Regions from separate parts of the Thalassotalea ganghwensis genome, predicted to be linked through region 3. Evidence: predicted binding sites of a transcription regulator. Region 3 holds the regulator's gene; each other region holds the start of a gene.

Region 1 (3,288 bases), on a different contig from region 3:
GTAATTAAGTACAGTGTGCTGGGCAGTGTTATCGGTACGCTAGTCGCGGTTATTGTTTTCGCCATTGTCTTGCTTCCCAACAAGGCGCTCATTCTAGGAAGTATGGCTAAATATGCTTATCTACAAATTCTTTCATCTATTCCGTTTCTATTTACCCTTTTATTGTGTTGGTCGTCAGTCTATTTGTTAATAAAAAGACAATATGCGTTGCGCATGGCTCAAATTCGAGAGCGAGAGTTAAATGAGCAACTTGCCACGAGTCAAATGGACTTATTGCTGAACCAATTAAATCCACACTTTATGTTTAATGCTATTAATAATATTCGCGCGTTAATTTTGGAAGACACTGAAAAAGCGCGAGAAAGTTTAGCGCAGTTATCCGATGTCTTGAGAGTTACATTGCAAGCTAAACAAGATAAGCTTTGGCCTCTTGCTCAAGAAATAGAGCTAACAAAAAGTTTTATAACTCTCAATGAGTTGCAGTTTGAAGATCGGCTAACCGTTCAATGGGATATACGAGGAAATATCGATTCATGGCAGGTGCCCACGCTTTCGTTGCAGCTATTGGTTGAAAATGCTATCAAGCATGGTATTGCGAAAAAGGTAAAGGGTGGTGAAATAATCATTAGTATTAGTGCATTCGATACATTGGTTATTGAAGTGACTAATCCAGGAAATATAGAAGTCCATGATAATAGTTTGGGGCTAGGTATTGTTAATATCCAGCAGCGCCTTCAATATTTATTTGGAGAGTTTGGCACCTGCTCATTACAACAAGAGGGAAAACTCGTTAAAGCTCAGATAAAATTGGATGAAAATTTATGTTCCGCGCCATGATCGTTGAAGATTCGAGATTAGCTAGAGTCGAATTAAAATCACAATTAACGCACATAGAAAATATTAATGTGGTTGCTGAGGCTAACAGTCTATCAGAAGCTCGCCAGTATCTGAATGACAGTAAAATTGATGTGATATTTTTAGATGTAGATTTGCCTGATGGCAATGGCTTTGATTTGCTAACCGAGTTAATGCCAGCACCCAACGTTATTTTTACCACCGCCTTTGAACAATATGCGCTCGACGCTTTTGATAACAATGCTGTTGATTATTTACTAAAGCCGATAACACAAAAAAGGTTAGTTAAAGCATGCCAGCGATTAGTTGAAGTCACCAACAAGCAACCTCCCAAAGAAGAAGCTAAAATGCTGTTAGAGCAACGATTCTTTGTTAAAGACGGGCAGAATTGTTATTTAATACCATTAGAAAATGTCGAGCAATTTGAAGCCATGGGTAACTACACCAAAGTGCATTTTGACAGAAAATCTCCAATGATTCATCGAACACTGGCACAAATTGAAAAACGCCTGCCTCAAGCACACTTTTTTCGTGCAAGTCGCAGCAGTATCGTACAGTTGGATAAAGTCGTTGCGGTCCAAGCGTGTAGTTCAGGTGGTTTAGAACTGACGATGACGAGCGGTGCTATTGTCGAAGTTTCTCGTCGTCAAACAAGCCAATTTAAAAACCTCTTTTCACTTTAAAAACATTTTCAGCGGCATTTCATCCGTTTCTGGTCAGTCATTCATTGCCAATCTGCACTATCATGGTGTTTCGCTCCATTAATGCACGATTTTTGTGCAAAGCAATGTCGAGTCTCTAAAAGGAACCAACATAAATTAGACGACTAACTCGTTGATATGTTGTTTTATTTTAGAATTTCTGCTTTGCTGGCATAAGAGTTGATTGCTTCACTATTATGAATTGGTAAGGAAAACACTATGTTGACAGCGTTTATGAATAAGCATCGGTTACCAGATAGTTTTGCGAAATTAGCAACACAATGCTATCAGCCAGAAGCAGAGCGCATTTACCAGCTAGCTCAACAGGCTAGAAGAGCCCCTTTTTTTGTAGGTATCAATGGCTGTCAAGGTAGTGGTAAGTCAACTTGTGCACAGTTTTTAGCCGATTATCTATCTGAGCGCTACCACCTAACTGTGTTGTCGATGTCTTTAGATGATTTTTATTTTGATCGCCAGCAACGTCAGCACTTAGCAGAAACAGTGCATCCTTTGCTGATTACTCGCGGCGTACCCGGTACTCACAATACCACTCAATTAAGCGATGTTTTAACGAAGCTTTCTCAACATGAAAGTAACCTGAAGATCCCAGGGTTTGATAAAGCCACTGATAACCCTAAATCCCAAGAGCAGTGGTGCCATATTGATTACCCTGTCGATATGGTTTTAGTTGAAGGTTGGTGTTGGGGAGTACCGGCACAAACTGAAAAACAAATGCGAGAACCAGTCAATCCACTTGAAGCGACTTATGATGCTGACGGTGTATGGCGTCGTTATGTGAATACCAGTTTAGAGCGTGATTATCAGCCATTGTATTCGATGATGGATTATTGGTTAGTGTTACAGGCACCCAGCTTTGACGTTGTCTATCAATGGCGGGCTGAACAAGAATCCAAGCTTTCACAAGATACTGAGTGCTCAAATGACAAAAATAGGTTGATGAATGATCAGCAACTTGCTCATTTTATCCAACATTTCCAGCGATTAACCGAACATGGCTTTCGAACACTCCCAACTATCGCTGATAGTTGCTTATATTTAGATGCGCAGCGAGAAGTAATCGCTCAGCAAAGTAAGGGGTTAAGTTAATGAAAGAGCACGTTGTTATTTTTACTGACTTAGATGGTACGTTGCTTGACCATTATAGCTATCGAATGGATGAAGCACGTTCAACGTTAGATGCGCTGGCAGTCGCGAATATTCCGCTGATAGTAAATACCAGTAAAACAAAAGCCGAACTCGACGATATTGTCGGTCAGTTACCGATAAATGCGCCTTTTATCGTAGAAAATGGCGCCGCTATTTATATTCCAAAGCAAACTTTTCCATTTCAACCATCAGAAACCATTGCTGATGGTGACTACTGGATTAAGTCTTTTAGCCAACCGAGAGGTCATTGGTTAAATTTACTCGAGCACTTTTGCCAGTCGTATACTCATCACTACACTGGCTTTTCACAATTAACAGTATCACAACTAAGTGAGCTGACCGACTTAACGGCTGTACAGGCAAGTAAGGCTAAGCAACGGGATTATAGTGAGCCACTATATTGGCAGGGTGATCGCCAATCGCAAAATGAATTTATTGAATACTTAACAGAGTTGGGTGCTTGCGCGGTTAAAGGAGGACGTTTCCTTCATGTGAGTGGTTATTGTGATAAAGGTCAGGCGATGATTTGGCTGGCGCAGCAATATCGCGAGCTATACCAACAAAG
Region 2 (3,288 bases), on a different contig from region 3:
AGGCCCTTTTAGCATTAAAGCGTTCTGGTCATTCTCTAAAAGTGGTATTAGATGTTTGGGAGGGTGAACCAGATATTTGCCAACAACTGATTCCTTACTGTGATATAACCACTGCCCATATAGCTGGTTATAGCTTAGAAGGAAAAGCTCGTGGCACAGAAATGTTGTATCAGGCATTATGCCAACAGTTAGGTAAAACAGTGTCGAAATCATTGGCTGATTTTTTAATGCCTGCCACCATTCCATTGGTGACAATTAATCAGCAATTTAATGATATTTTACTAAACCAATTAGTAAAATTAGTTTACGATGTCCGCCGCGATGATGGTATTTTTAGACAACAGATAGAGCGTCATGGTTTTGATCACATTCGGAAGACTTATCCCGCTCGTAGAGAGTTCTCCGCAGTGACCGTTAACATGACATTAAAAGCGCAAAGTGATGTTTGGCATCACCTTGGATTTCAAACAAAGTATAGTGAAGAGTAAAGAGAGAGGAGCATGGCACAAAAATTTGATGTTTGCGTACTAGGGGCAACAGGTTTGGTTGGTAAAACCATCATGGAAATTCTAGAACAGAGAGACTTTCCAATTAATAAATTATACCCTTTAGCAAGTGCGCGTTCAGCTGGCGAAGTAATTGAATTTAATGGTGAAAGTATCGAAGTTATCGATGCTGATACCTTTGATTTTAGCTTAGCGCAAATCGGCTTTTTCTCGGCTGGTGGTGAAACATCAGCAAAATTTGCTCCGATCGCTGCTGATGCGGGCTGTATTGTTATCGACAATACGTCACATTTTCGCTACGAAGAAGACATTCCTTTAGTGGTTCCAGAAGTAAATCCACACGCGTTGGCTGACTATCGTAACCGCAACATAATTGCTAACCCTAACTGTTCTACCATTCAAATGTTGGTAGCGCTTAAGCCTATTCATGATGCTGTAGGTATTGAACGTATTAACGTCTGTACGTATCAGTCAGTGTCAGGCGCAGGTAAAGAAGCAATGGATGAATTAGCCAAGCAATGTGCGGATTTACTCAGTGGTAAACCGATAGAGCCTAAAGCTTTTTCTCGTCAAATAGCGTTTAATGTTATTCCGCAGATCGATGTATTTCTTGATAATGGCTATACCAAAGAAGAAATGAAAATGGTTTGGGAAACTCAAAAAATATTGGGTGATGACACTATTCGTGTTAATCCTACCGCTGTTCGTGTCCCTGTATTTTTCGGGCATGGAGAAGCCGTTCATATAGAGACAGCACAACCTATTTCAGCAGAAGAAGTCAAAGCGTTATTGAAGCAAGCCCCAGGTGTTGAAGTTTGTGAAAAAGACGAAGATTTTCCAACTCAAATTGGTGAAGCAAGTGGTGTTGATGCTACGTTTGTTGGCCGTATTCGTGAAGATGTTAGCCATAACAACGGCATTAATATGTGGATTGTTGCTGATAATGTTCGTAAAGGCGCAGCGACTAATAGTATCCAAATCGCTGAATTACTTATTTCTGAGCACTTATCTTAACGCTTATTTTTTAGCTAACACTCAGAAATATTAAAGAAATTTTAAAACCTGTCGTTATAATGACGACAGGTTTTTTGTTTAATGGCCTAGTACCTTGGCATTGGAGCATGAACGGTATTTTATAGTGCGATATCCCTTTAGGAAATATTACCGTCTTGCGATGCTACACGTTTGGTACTTGTTGAAAATTCATTTTATCGGAAGCTAAAGTCAATATGAAAGGTCAACTAGACCACTATGGTTATAGTCACTTTTTTTGAAAGACATTCTCGATAGAATTGGTATGATAGTGATAGTTGGAATAAAGATTGCTTCAAATACCTTTGGTAAGTGTTGCCAAATAATTGGCAATGAAACGATTATGTTTGGGAAATATTAATGCAACGACTGTTATACCTGTGCCTGTGGCAGGTGCTATTTATCAGCATTAGCGTATTCAGCGCATCAACTATTGCGTTTCAAGACAGTGGAGTACAAATTCGCGGTGCGCAAAGCAGTGATGCTTATGCCTTTGGTGAATACGGTCCTATTACTTCAAAAGATACCCTGTGGAATATTGCGATAACCAATCGGCCAGATCCGAAATTTACGGTTTATCAGGTCATGCAGGCAATATTTATTAAAAACCCGCATGCTTTTAAAGATAACAATATTAATTTGATGATAGATGGGGAGATGTTGTTATTGCCGTCTATTGTCGAGATCGGCAGAATTGATCCGCTTTATGCCAAAAAACAGGCGCAAGAACATGATGAAAGTCTAGATAAGACGACAGGTAAGGTGGTTAAAAAACCAAAACCTGAGCAACTTGTTGTTAATAAGAAAGATTTAGAAGCTGCGAAAAGTGAAATTAATGAACAGCTCAAAGAGTTTGGCAGTGGCCAAAGTAAAAAGCTAGAAACGATTCAAAACGATGTTCTTGATTCAATTGACGGCCTGCAAGCTATCTTGAGGGAAAACCAAGAATTAAGAGAGAAACTCAACAACTTTGATGATCAATTAACCACGATGAAGGATGAAGTGGCAAAAGGCAAAGAAGTTGAAGTTCAAATGAATAATGCCAATGAAATGTTGCAAGCATTATTGGAGAAAGCTGAGGCTGAAGAGCAGCGACTGTTATTAGAAAAGCAAAAAGCTGAATTAGAAAATCAGAGCTTTTTAGCTAGCAACACCTTTTTAGCGTTGATGATCCTGTTACCACTATCTCTGGTCGGAGGCTTAGGTTATTGGTTTTTAGCGCGACGCAAAACAAGTGATACGAAATCAGAACAATCAGCGAGTAAATCGGTAAAAGAATCAGAAGAAGCTGATGTTGAAGTAAAAGTTCCTGAAAATGCTTCGTTGTCATTAGACGATGAATTATCACTCGATGATGAATTGTCGCTTGATGATGAGTTATCACTTGATGATGAGCTTGCCATTGATCTATCAGAAAATGATGAAGACAATGACAGTGATTTGTTCAGCGATGATCTTGATTCGCTAAGCTCCGAATTACTTGAAGATGACGTTATTCATTTAGATGATGATCTAGGAGATTTAGATGATCTTGATGACTTAGATGATCTCGATGATTTAGAAGAAATATCGCTAGATAGCGATAGTGAGCCATTAGAAGGCGGACAGCTTGATCAAGATGATTTAGATTCATTGTTATCAGATTTAGGTGATGATGCTGAGGATAACAAAAAAAAGCCGGATAGTGACACAACAGATGGTGATAATGAAGCGCTAGAAGGTGGGCAACTAGATCAAGACTCGCTTGATG
Region 3 (3,288 bases):
AACAAATAATGCGACAAAGATGTCTACGGGGCGATTATCAATAGCGTCAAAGTCAATCGGCTGTTCACTGGTTGCTAAGACAACGATCGCTTGCTCTGTATCTGTTAGGCGACCGTGCGGAATTGCGATACCTCCACCGATGCCAGTTGAGCCCATTTTCTCTCGAGCAATTAAACTTGCCAATAAATCATAAGTGGAAAATTGTTTGAGATGTTCAGAGGCTTTTTCACTGAGTAGTTCTAAAATCTTCTTTTTGCTAGAAGCGTGGACTGCACATAGTGTGCAGTCCAGCGATAGCATTTCAAGTAACTTCATAATGCGGGTACGCGGCTAACTTAATAGCGTTAATGTTGGTTAATTTTGCCTTTGTATTTTAATATTTGACGATCAAGTTTGTCGACTAAGCTGTCAATTGAAGCATACATATCACCATTTTCGGCTTTTGCATGCACTTCGGTGCCATTTAAGTGGACGGTTGCTTCTGCAATTTGGTTAATTTTTTCAACAGTTAGTACCACATAAACGTTGTTGATATGGTCAAAATGTCGCTCTAGTTTTGCGAATTTAGTATTAACGCTATCTCTTAAAGAATCTGTAATTTCAACATGGTGACCAGAAAGATTAATTTGCATGGGCTTAAATCCTTATTGTTATGTTTACTTAAAGCAAACTTTTACGTTGATTTGACGGAGGGATAGATAATGATTCGCGATATTTTGCAATGGTTCTGCGTGCGACATTAATACCTTGCTCCGCCAATAATTCAGCCATTTTGCTATCACTGAGTGGCTTAGAAGGTAATTCAGCAGCGACCAGCTTTTTAATTAAAGCTCGAATAGCCGTTGATGAACATTCTCCACCATTTTCAGTACTAACATGACTTGAGAAGAAGAATTTTAATTCAAATATACCGCGTGGTGTATGCATGTATTTTTGCGTGGTTACACGAGAAATTGTTGATTCATGCATGTCGACCGCTTCAGCGATATCATTTAAAACCATAGGGCGCATAGCCTCTGGGCCGTGTTCAAAAAAGCCCTGTTGTCGTTGAACTATGCAATTAGACACTTTTAAAAGAGTTTCGTTTCGACTTTCTAAACTTTTTATAAACCACTTTGCTTCTTGCAGATTGGAACGAATAAATTGACTGTCGGCTGAAGACTTCATCGAGCGAGCCATAGAAGCATAATGTTGATTTACGGAAAGTTTAGGTGCGGTATCTGGATTAAGTTCAACGACCCAACGGCCATTCTTTTTTTCAACCGATACATCGGGAATGACGTATTGATCATCACTTTTTATTACCGAGTCTCCCGGTCGTGGATCAAGCGATTGAATGAGACGAATGACTTCTCTTAGTTGATCTTCTTTTAAACGGGTTTTACGCATTAGTTGACGATAATCACGATTACCCAGTAAATCGATATAATCTTTAACGACTATTTTACTTTCTTTTAGCCAAGGCGTTTGTGCGTCAAACTGATTTAATTGAATTAATAAACATTCGGCTATACTGCGCGCACCGACACCTACGGGATCAAACATATTGATGCGTTTTAGTACCGCCTCAACTTCGTCAAGCTCAACATCATCTATACCAATACTCTCTAAAATATCTTCTGCGCTAACCGTTAAATAACCAGCATCATCAATGGCATCGATTATTGCGGTTGCAATGGCGCGATCGGTTTCAGTAAAAGGGGTTAAGTCCATTTGCCAGCGTAAATGATCTTGAATCGAGTCTATGGTTTCGCCTTGATAAGTGTAATCTTCACTCACACTGCCTATACCACTGCTTGATACGCCAGCACTGAAGCTTTCATCCCATGTGGTATCGATATTAAGCTCTTCCGGGATATCGGTTTTATCCATCGCTTCAGTGGTTGAAATTTCATCGATGGTTGGCGAAGAGTCTTCACTACCATCGCTAGTTTTGGATTCTGAACTTGTCGCTGAAAAACCTTCTTCTAGGTGATCTTTTTCGTTCTCTTGATTGTTATTATTTGATTCATCAATTTCTAAAAGCGGATTACTTTCTAAGGCCTCTTGAATTTCTTGTTGAAGGTCTAATGTTGACAACTGCAACAGCTTAATTGCTTGCTGCAACTGCGGAGTCATTGTCAATTGTTGTCCAATACGGAGCTGTAAACTAGGGCGCATTTACTTCCTTCGGTTCCTATAATTATTATTGACGTTCATTTTACTCTGGTTAATAGATACTATAACGTAAATTGTTCACCAAGATATACATCTCTTACTATCTGATTAGCAAGAATTTCTTGAGAATTTCCTTCCGCAATTAACTCACCATGACTCACGATATAGGCATGTTCACAAACATCTAACGTTTCTCGTACATTATGGTCTGTGATTAAAATACCAATTCCTCGTTGCTTTAAGTGTAGAATAATTTTTTTTATATCACCTACAGAAATTGGGTCAACACCAGCAAACGGTTCATCTAACAAGATAAATTTAGGGTCTGCAGCTAGCGCCCGAGCAATTTCAACACGGCGCCGCTCACCACCAGATAAGCTCATCCCTAAATTATCTTTAATATGACCAATATTAAACTCTTCTAATAAATGCTCAAGCTTATCTTGACGTTCAATGTCGGAAATATCTTTGCGAGTTTGTAGAATCGCCATAATATTATCAGTGACACTGAGCTTTCTAAAAATAGAAGCTTCTTGAGGCAGATACCCAATTCCTTGACGAGCACGTTCATGCATTGGAAGCAGGGAGATATCATGCTGGTTGAGCTCAATTGTGCCATCATCGTGGGGTACTAAGCCAACAATCATATAGAATGAGGTGGTTTTACCAGCACCGTTAGGGCCAAGTAGACCGACAATTTGCCCTTCTTTAACCATCAAGCTAACGTCTTTAACAACTCGACGTCCCTTGTATGATTTTGCTAAATTTTTTGCACAGAGAATTGCGTTGTCCATAGGCTATTTTTTATCAAGTTCTTTGGGTTGTAATACGGTTTTAACGCGATCATTCGCTTCACTGTCAGCACTAACCTGTTCAGTGACAAAGTTGTAGGTGATAATACTGCCGCTGACTTTACTACCTTCCTGTCTTAATTCAGCATCACCTGAAATCACGACGATATTTTCTGAAGGTTGATACTTTATTTCGTTAGCTTGTAAATAGATTGGCGTGCCATCTTCAAGCTTTTGCTCAAATGTGGCTGGCTTGCCTTTCGCCAAGTACGTTTTTTCGCCAGTGGTGTTGTCAGTAATGACTTGAACTAAATCCGCTTTGATTTGCAATGAGCCTTGG

Evidence for each region. The regulator sigma-54, encoded in region 3, starts transcription at its own class of promoters, with help from an activator protein. The targets are predictions, from matches to a motif close to GTTGGCACGNNNNTNGNNT.
Region 1: a site for sigma-54 is predicted at 1,724-1,742, ahead of ACSLUH_RS04380 (kinase). Genes of this name have one in related genera too.
Region 2: a site for sigma-54 is predicted at 1,816-1,834, ahead of ACSLUH_RS16860 (FimV/HubP family polar landmark protein). Genes of this name have one in related genera too.

The regions. Positions count from the first base shown of each region.
Region 1 covers NZ_JBQRUM010000003.1:183,125-186,412, forward strand. Annotated here, with positions in the region: gene ACSLUH_RS04370 (sensor histidine kinase) at 1-837, shown strand, start outside; gene ACSLUH_RS04375 (LytR/AlgR family response regulator transcription factor) at 822-1,538, shown strand; gene ACSLUH_RS04380 (kinase) at 1,776-2,663, shown strand; gene ACSLUH_RS04385 (HAD-IIB family hydrolase) at 2,663-3,288, shown strand, end outside.
Region 2 covers NZ_JBQRUM010000020.1:33,106-36,393, reverse strand. Annotated here, with positions in the region: gene ACSLUH_RS16870 (4-phosphoerythronate dehydrogenase) at 1-488, shown strand, start outside; gene ACSLUH_RS16865 (aspartate-semialdehyde dehydrogenase) at 501-1,520, shown strand; gene ACSLUH_RS16860 (FimV/HubP family polar landmark protein) at 1,899-3,288, shown strand, end outside.
Region 3 covers NZ_JBQRUM010000030.1:11,602-14,889, reverse strand. Annotated here, with positions in the region: gene ptsN (PTS IIA-like nitrogen regulatory protein PtsN) at 1-315, opposite strand, end outside; gene hpf (ribosome hibernation promoting factor) at 345-632, opposite strand; gene ACSLUH_RS18730 (RNA polymerase factor sigma-54) at 661-2,160, opposite strand; gene lptB (LPS export ABC transporter ATP-binding protein) at 2,220-2,951, opposite strand; gene lptA (lipopolysaccharide transport periplasmic protein LptA) at 2,955-3,288, opposite strand, start outside.